DNA from 2 places in the Sphingobium indicum B90A genome. Region 2 is predicted to be linked to the other one. Evidence: predicted binding sites of a transcription regulator. Region 2 holds the regulator's gene; the other holds the start of a gene.

Region 1 (4,409 bases), 1.3 Mb from region 2:
ACCGAAAGCTGATCCGCATAATCACCATGACAAAGCAGATCGATCTCCTCCGCCTTGAGAACTTCGAGGCGATTGGCGATCTCCCGGACCGAGCGGGTCACCGATGACTGTTTGCGGAATGGAATGACGCCCTTTGCCCCCGCAGCCTTCTTGACCGCAGTCCAGTCTCCTAGCTCCTGATAGAGGCGTGCGATCGCAACGCTCTCGTTCAAGAACAGGCCGCCGGTGCCGAAGGACATCCGATATTTTGGGGTATTTGCCTTCTGAGTCATAAGTTGGCGCCGTTCCGAAGCGAGAGCGCCACCTCGGCCGCGTTCAAGAGCACAATCTGCTGGTCCTGGGGCCTACGTGCTGCCGGATCAGTATCCAATCCAAGGCGCTTCATTGCGTAGTAGAGGAGAGCCCTTCGGACCGGGATGGTCGTCACGCCCCTTTCCATTCCATAGTCGAGCTCGATCGCCTTGCGCTGACCAGCACTCAATTCGGGATGAGGCGCGATCTGCAGCTCAACCTGCTCTTCCCATTCGCTATCGCCGGAAGGCCTAGCATCTGCCGGCTTCGATGAGCGGGTATCGGTGATGCGCGAGAGAACAAAGTCCTTGAAGGCGCTGCTGAGTCGGCAATGCGCGCGAGCATGCCATCTGAAGCCGTCAAACACCAAGGCATGAGGTTCGATCCACCGCCAAGCAGGCTCAGGGGATGACATCGATTGGTAGAAGACCTCGATCGCCTCTTGCCGCTTGATCGCTGTTACGATGGCCCTGAGAATTTTGGGCGAGACACCCCGGGCGGGAGTCGGGGCACAGGCGAAACTCGGCAAGCCCCCGATCCAGCTATCGTCGGCGGCAATGATTCCATCCGAGAGCGATCTGAGCTGGGAGAGATATTGTGCTGCGTCGGGCTGGTGGAAGACAGGGGTGAACGACGAGCTACGAACGTAAGTCCTGGCGCTCTTGTCGTAGACCATGTTGGCTTCAGCCAGGCCGAGATATCTGTTTAGATCCGTCGAAGCCTGATTGATCGAAACGCCGAAAACGTCGATCAGGTCACTGCGGTTGACATGCCCTTCCCAGAAGAGCCTAAATTCGATGAACTCGAGGCGGCTCTCAACCCCGCGCCTCAATCCCGAATCGCTGTCCATCCCCAGATCCCCCAAGAAACTGGGCTAAACCAGTTTCTGTATGGGTAATCGTAGTGGATGCTTGATGGCGAGGCAACGAGATTCGGAAAGCTGCTTGCCCTGGTTTCGCTGTTCTACCTGCGGCTAATTGCCTCTGAGCTCGCAAGAAATTCCGACACTTTCTGGCAGGTCTTGCTGCGTGGCCTGCGCCCGTCCCGAAGGTCCTGAACGAAGCGAGGATCTGCCACGACGTGCCGACCGAAGGTGCTCGGCGACGTCCGTGTTTGCGCCAGATATGCCTCGATCTGCTCCAGTAGCTCCATCGCCCTCGACTCGCTTTAGGCTTGCGTTCTTGTTATGTTCTTACTAGGAAGGCTTCCTAGAGTCTAGGATCGATTTTCCTAGGTGCCCGCGATAGGACTGGCAGTCATGGACGACGCACGGAGAGCCCTGGACGAACTGATCCAGCAACGAGGGGTGAATTATTCCTCGGTTTCGCGCCTGCTGGGGCGCAATGCCGCTTACATCCAGCAGTACATTCGGCGCGGCAGTCCGCGGCAGCTGGACGAGCAGGATCGCTCGGTTCTGGCGCGATTTTTCGGAGTCGATGAGAAGGTTCTTGGAGCCCCTGCCCGCCGCTCAGGCCCGGTGGTCGAGCTCGTCCATGTGCCTTTGCTCAATGTCGAGGCATCAGCCGGCCACGGCGCTCTGGCCGAAATGGAAGCCAAATCCGCGCAGTTCGGCTTCGACGAGAAGTGGCTGCGCCGACTGACCGCGAGCAAGGCATCGAGCCTCTCGATTATCGCGGTCCATGGGGACTCCATGGAACCCACCCTCCACGATGGCGACGAGGTTATGGTCGATCTCGGGGATGGACAGTCGCGGCTGAGAGACGGGATCTATGTCCTGCGGATGGACGACATGTTGAGCGTGAAGCGCATTGCCCTCGAACCCCAGGGCAAGCGCGCGTCGGTTCTGAGCGACAACCCTGCCTATCCAAGCTGGCGCGGCCTCGAGAAGCGCACCCTCAATATCGTCGGGCGGGTTCTCTGGTTTGGTCGGGCGCTCTAAGGTGGCCATCTGATGCTTGCCCTGCTTGCCGCTTCGATCGTCGCTTCCGGGCAGACCTTTACCTGCACGCCCACTCATGTCTGGGATGGAGATGGTCCGGTCTGGTGTGCGGAAGGCCCTCACCTGCGGATCGCCGGTATCGCTGCCCGGGAAATGGACGGCACTTGCCGCGCAAATCAACCCTGCCCTGATGCCACCGCAATTGAAGCGCGTGACGCCCTTGTACAGCTGATGGGCGGCGCGAAGGGAACGATCTCGACCGGCCACGTGATGGTGAGAGGTCCGCGGCTAACATGCCGCTCCGAGGGGGCCGCTGGCGGAAACAGGACCGCTGCCTGGTGCCGCCTGCCGTCAGGTACCGATCTGTCATGCGCCATGATCAATACCGGCACTGTCCTGCGCTGGGATCGCTACTGGAAAGGACCGGCTTGCCGGTGAGCAGCACCACGCATTTAACCGGCATCGTTGAGTGGGCGGCCAACGGACTGGTCCTACGAACTGATGGTGGCGGGACCTGGGAACTCGACAACACCCATCAGGTACGCAAATTCATCGGTTCTCGCGTCGAAGTGGTCGGGGAGCGTTCGGGGTTCAACGGGTTTGCCTGCGACCAGATATGGTCGGTCGGACAGCCTCGTCCGACCGCATTCAAACTCCGCCTCGAATTCATTCTTGCCGCAGCCTTCGTCGCCTATGGCCTCTACGCGACGGTTGGCGGGGTCGTCAGCGTGCTAGGCTGATGCTGAGCGACTGGGAGCTTTGGGCCTGCGCCAACCATGTCCTGCTGACTCATGGCGACAACGCACCCTTGTACGTCGCCGAGCAGATTGGGGCTCTAGCACTTGCCGGCGATGGTGCCGGAATTCGGACATGGCAGGCTATCGCCGAGCGGATTGTCCAGCTGAGTTCCAACGCCCCGGACCGGCCACTCCAGTAACCCTCCTCGACAAGGCTACGAGTTCATCCGATCGGCGACAGATCGCCCGGAAACAGACACGATTGCGCGCCTGTGCCGCCATGGCTGTCGCCCTCGATTGTGAAGCCACGCATGCGTTCGACCAAATGGCGAGCAAGATCGACCCTGGCACTGCGCTGGGCTCGTGGATCATCGGCATTGAGACGGATGAGCGTGTGCTCCGGCGCAACGGCCAGCGCGACTTCGAGATGCGTGAGGAGGATGTCGTCGGAGATTCGGGGCATGGACCAATGAGAACAAATAAAGAACTTCTCGTCAACCGGCAGTGTGCGGACGGATGGGGACAGCAGCATGCTATATGCCGATCTCGAACGGCCTGGTGATCGACCGGTCAAGCTCTGGCGGTTTGCGTTCCGGTGCAGGAACCGCACGATCTTTGGCCTGCCCTTTGGATGCCGCATCGCGGAGGAGATCGACCGTTTCAAGCGCCGAGCTCTTCATGCCGGCATTCCGCTCGACCGCGGCCTCGAGCTTGCCAGCATTATCGACATAGAGCGTGAGGCCATCGCGCAGCCGCGTGACTGTCACCAGGAACGTTTGCTGGTTGGCCAGATTACGCTCGCGGCTGTCCATCACCGCAATGCCGCGATCAGAGGTCAGCCCCTGAGCCATATGGGCATTGAGCGCATAGGCAAGATCGAGACGGCGGAGCATCGGGTCGCCCTGCTCCAGCCTGTGCTCTGCGCCCAAGGATGTCTTCACCACGACAGCCTCTTTGTCGACAGCGACAATCCTGGCCTGGTCGGCATTGAGCAGGCCCCGCTGGTGATCGGTCTCGGTCCACCGGATCTTGTCGCCGGTATAAATGTCGAGGGCGCGAATTTCGAACAGGCGTAGCGGATCCTGCTCACCTTGCGGCCGGATCTGACCAGGACGAAACTCGAACTGGCGGCCACGCTCGTTCTCCAGCGTGACTCGCTCGCGCGCCACATCGGTTCCGACCACCCGGTATTCGCCTGCTGCAAGGCCCTGGCTGCGCTGACGCCGCGCCACATCGACCACCATGCCGGGGGCATAGGTGCTCGCATATCGCAGCTCCTCGCGGGTCACATTGACGCGCGACAGGGTCTGGAGCCGCATGGTTTCAGGACCGAGCTCCCTGCTCGCTTTAAGGCCGGTCTGCACCGCATTGTTCACGGCGGTGCGCAGGTTTCGGCCTGAAGCATAGATTGCGGTTGCCTCGCGTTCGGCGGTCGAGAGCGACAGCCAGGCTGCGGCAGCTTCGACAGCAGCATCATTCCC
Region 2 (4,409 bases):
GCACCTTCGTCGCGGAAAGCGGCATCGGCGGCCATGACGACCTGATCGCCATGTCTGACCATGGCGTGCACTGCTTCCTGGTCGGGGAAACGCTGATGAGGCAGGCGGACGTCGAAGCCGCCACGCGCAAGCTGCTCACGGGCCGATGAGCAAGCTCACCCATCTGGACGAGGAGGGATCGGCCCATATGGTCGACGTCTCCGCCAAGGCGATGACGACGCGCAAGGCCGTTGCGGGCGGGCGCATCAGCATGACCCCCGAAGCCGCGGCGGCGATCGCGCAGGGATTGGTGAAGAAGGGCGACGTGCTGGCCGTAGCCCGCGTGGCCGGCATCATGGCGGCGAAGAGGACTGCCGACCTCATCCCGCTCTGCCACCCGATCCCGCTCAGCTCCGTCAGCATCGACCTCAATCTGGACGGCAGCGGCGTGTCCGTGACGGCGACCGCGAAGACGGCCGGCCAGACCGGCGTGGAGATGGAGGCGCTGACCGCCGCGTCGGTCGCGTTGCTGACGGTCTATGACATGGCCAAGGCGCTGGACAAGGGCATGGTGATCGGCGAGGTGCGCCTGCTGGCCAAGAGCGGCGGCAAGTCCGGCGACTGGACGGCCGGAGACGGACCGGCATCATGAGCCTGCTTCCGGTCGCGGAGGCGCAAAGCCGCCTGATGGCGCTGGCGACGCCGCTGCCGGCGGAGCATGTGGCCGTTCCCGCCTGCGCTGGACGCTGGCTGACGGAGGATGTCGTCGCGCTGCGCGACCAGCCCTGGGCCGACCTTTCCGCCATGGACGGCTATGCCGTTCGCGCCGCCGAATGGCCGGGGCCGTGGCAGGTCGCTGCCGAAAGCGCGGCCGGCGGGCCGCCGCCGCCGCTGCTCGAACCCGGCCAGGCCTGCCGCATCTTCACCGGCGCGCCCTTGCCCCAGGGCGCGGACAGCATCCTGATCCAGGAAAACGCCGCGCGCCAAGGCGATGTGCTGCGCGGATTGGACGAGGCGCTGGCGACCGGCCGCCATGTCCGCCCGGCCGGTTCCGATTTCCGCAAGGGCGGCCTTTTGCTGAAGGCCGGCGGCGCGCTTGGCCCCGCGCAGATCGCGCTGGCCGTGCTTGGCGGCCATGCTGCGTTGCCCGTCTCGCGCCGGGCGCGGGTCGCGCTGCTCTCCACCGGCAACGAACTCGTGCCGCCCGGCATGCCGACGCAGCCGGGCCAGCTTCCCTCATCCAACGCGCCCATGCTGGCGGCAATGCTCTCCGGCCTCTCCTGCGACATCGTCGACCTGGGCATCGTGCCCGACGATCTGCCGGGCACGGTCCGGGCCTTCGTCCGCGCCGGCGAAGCCGACATCATTCTTTCGACCGGCGGCGCGTCGGTGGGCGATCACGACTTCGTCCGCCCGGCCTTCGTCCAGGCGGGCGGCTCGCTCGATTTCTGGAAGATCCGCATGCGGCCTGGCAAGCCGCTGATGGCGGGGACATTGGGTTCCGCCGTCTTCCTGGGCCTGCCCGGCAATCCGGTGTCCGCCTTCGTGACGGCGACCCTGTTCCTGCTTCCGCTTGTCCGCCATATGATGGGCGCGGCGTCGCCCCTGCCGCGCACCGCGCCCGCAACGCTCGCCGCCCCGCTGCCCGCCACGGGGGAACGGGACGATTATCTACGCGCCTTCCGCACCGAAGCCGGCATTGTTTCCGTGACGTCGCAGGACAGCGCCGCCACCGCCGCACTGGCCATGGCGGACTGCCTTATCCTGCGCCCCGCCGGTTCGGCCCCGGCAGCCGCCGGCGATCCCGTCACGGTCCTCCCCCTCGCATAAGGAAAGGGGCCGCCCAGGCGACCCCCTTCCCGTGCAGTCCTGATGGATGGCGGCGACAATCGGCCGCGCCGGAACGCCGCCTTACCCGTTCAGCGCTGCTGCTTGCCGGGCGACTTGTCCTGACGGCGCTCGTCGCCCATCTGGCCTTGCCGGTTTTCCTGCTGCTGCTGGCGTCCACCCTGGCGGGAGCGGTCGCCGCCCTGCTGGTCGCGACGTTGATCGCCGCCCTGATTGTTCTGGTTGGCCATGTTTCTCTCCTATTCACCTTCATCGGGGAAGGCAGGCTTTAAACGGCCCGTGGCCTCCCGCGTTCCCGTAAACGCGGCCAACGGTTAGGCGCTTGACTTGCCCCGTTCCGTTTCCTATGCGTTCTCCATCCGTTCCAAGGAGGGCAAGGCGAGATGTTGACACCCAAGCAACAGGAATTGCTGAGCTTCATTCAGACCCGGCTGGAGGAGGGGGGCGTGTCTCCCTCTTTCGAGGAGATGAAGGAAGCGCTGGACCTGCGGTCCAAATCCGGCATCCACCGCCTGATCAACGCGCTGGAGGAGCGAGGCTTCATCCGCCGGCTGCCCAATCGCGCCCGCGCCCTGGAGGTGCTCAAGCTGCCCGACGCCATGCATCGCGCGCCCAAGCTGGTCGTGCCGGCCAAGGCGCCGCTGACGAGCGGTCCGGCGTTGAGCCAGCCGCCGGTCGCCGCCAACGACATATTGGAGATTCCGCTGCATGGCCGCATCGCGGCCGGCGTGCCGATCGAGGCGCTGGAGGGGCAGAACATGCTTTCAGTCCCCGCCGCGCTGCTGGGCACCGGAGATCATTATGCGTTGGAGGTGGCTGGGGATTCGATGGTCGAGGCAGGCATACTCGACGGCGATTTCGCGCTGATCCAACGCACCGACGTTGCGCGGGAGGGGCAGATCGTCGTCGCGCTGATCGACGAAAATGAAGCGACGCTCAAATATTTCCGGCGGGAAGGGCCGAAGGTTCGGCTCGATCCCGCAAACAGCGCCTATGAGCCGCAAATCTACGATCCGCGGCAGGTCCGCATCCAGGGCAAGCTGGCCGGGTTGCTGCGCCGCTATAACTGACCGCCCCTGTATCCGCGCGGCCGACCGGAGGGTCGCGCGATCCACGGGTGCTCGTCATTCCATGCCTTCGCGCCGCGCATGGCGCCATGGTCCAGATCGATGGCCAGGCCGCCCGTCCGGGCGAGGAACCGTCGATCCGCCTTCAGCCAGCGGGGGCGACAGGCGCCCGGCAGGCGACGGTCGCTGACGACGATGTCCGCATGGGCGCAGTCCCGCGCCAGTACCGCATTGTCGATCTTCACGCTGCTCCGCGTCAGCAGCAGGTTCCAGTACCGGCGTCCACCTCTCAGGCGAACGGCGCAGAGATCGGGAGAACAGCGCGCCTGGGGCAGCGTCGTCAATGCCTGCAAGGTGCCGTCATGACCCGCGCTTTCCACCATGACGTCGCGGGCATATCCGCCAGCGCGGGCGCGCAGCATCGCCATGCCGCCATCGGCGGTGCGCAGCGCGACATGGCGGCCATCGCCGCTGATCAATATGGCGGGCATCGGGCTGGCCAGGATCATCGTCATGCCCGCGGACACCGGCATCAGGCCCGCCCAGCGCCACCCGCTTCGCCATAGCAGGCACCAGAGCATTCCCATCAGGATCAGGCCGAACACCGTGCCCGATTGGGCAGGGGCCAGCACCACCGCCCAGGGGCTGGACGCCACGCCATGAGCGACCAGCAACAGCAGGTCGAGTGCCCGCGCCGTGAGCCACCAGAAGGGCGCGCCCCATCCGCCCAGGTCGAACAGCAAGGCCATCGCCTCCAGCGGCATGACGACCAGGGTGGTGAGCGGTATCGCCACCAGATTGGCGACCGATCCCAGCATTCCCGCCTTGTGGAAATGGAACAGCGCAATCGGCGCCAGCACCAGTTCCACGGCCAGCCCCGTCGCCAGCATGCCCGCCAGATTGCGCCCGATCCGGCGCCACATCCCCTCGTCACGCGCAGCCACGAAGGTACGGAAGGCCGGATGCTCGCCCAGCGACACCAGGGCGATCACCGCCGCGAAGCTCATCTGGAAACTCGGCCCTACCAAGGCTTCGGGCCAGAGAACCAGCACCACCAGCGCCCCTGCCGCCACCAGCCTGAGGGTGATCGCGTCGCGCCCCATCGCCATCCCGCCCAGCACCAGCAAGGCAGCGATGCAGGAGCGCACGGTCGGCACTTCGGCCCCGGTCAGCAACGTATAGCCGATGCCCGCCAGTGCTCCTCCGCCCGCGGCGACCAGCATCAGCGGCCGGTCGAGCGCCGCCCGTCGGCTGAGCGCCATCATCCGCATCAGCAGGAAGATCACCGCAGCGATCAGGGCCGTCACATGCAGGCCGCTGATCGACAGCAGGTGCGCAAGGCCGCTGCGCCGCATCGCCTCAGCATCCGCTTGCGCGATCGCGCCCTGATCGCCCGTGGCCAGGGCAGCGGCGATGCCGGCGCCCTTGCCCGGAACGCGCTCCAGAACATGCTCGAACAGGCGCGCCCTCAATCGGGGGGCGGCCGTGGCGGGCCGCAGGACCGCGACCGGCGGC

Evidence for each region. The regulator LexA, encoded in region 2, represses DNA repair genes until DNA is damaged. The targets are predictions, from matches to a motif close to GTTCCNCNCTTGTTCT.
Region 1: SIDU_RS03540 (S24 family peptidase) is a predicted target of LexA. The motif match lies at 1,464-1,479, and genes of this name have one in related genera.

What each region holds. Positions count from the first base shown of each region.
Region 1 covers NZ_CP013070.1:695,086-699,494, reverse strand. The annotation lists gene SIDU_RS03555 (DUF1819 family protein) at 1-272, opposite strand, end outside; gene SIDU_RS03550 (WYL domain-containing protein) at 269-1,141, opposite strand; gene SIDU_RS03540 (S24 family peptidase) at 1,550-2,191, shown strand; gene SIDU_RS03535 (thermonuclease family protein) at 2,204-2,629, shown strand; gene SIDU_RS03530 (DUF5818 domain-containing protein) at 2,626-2,931, shown strand; gene SIDU_RS19955 (DUF6961 family protein) at 2,931-3,128, shown strand; gene SIDU_RS03520 (hypothetical protein) at 3,152-3,460, opposite strand; gene mobF (MobF family relaxase) at 3,462-4,409, opposite strand, start outside.
Region 2 covers NZ_CP013070.1:2,002,497-2,006,905, reverse strand. The annotation lists gene trpC (indole-3-glycerol phosphate synthase TrpC) at 1-149, shown strand, start outside; gene moaC (cyclic pyranopterin monophosphate synthase MoaC) at 146-631, shown strand; gene SIDU_RS09780 (molybdopterin molybdotransferase MoeA) at 628-1,809, shown strand; gene SIDU_RS19800 (hypothetical protein) at 1,899-2,057, opposite strand; gene lexA (transcriptional repressor LexA) at 2,211-2,897, shown strand; gene SIDU_RS09770 (ComEC/Rec2 family competence protein) at 2,888-4,409, opposite strand, start outside.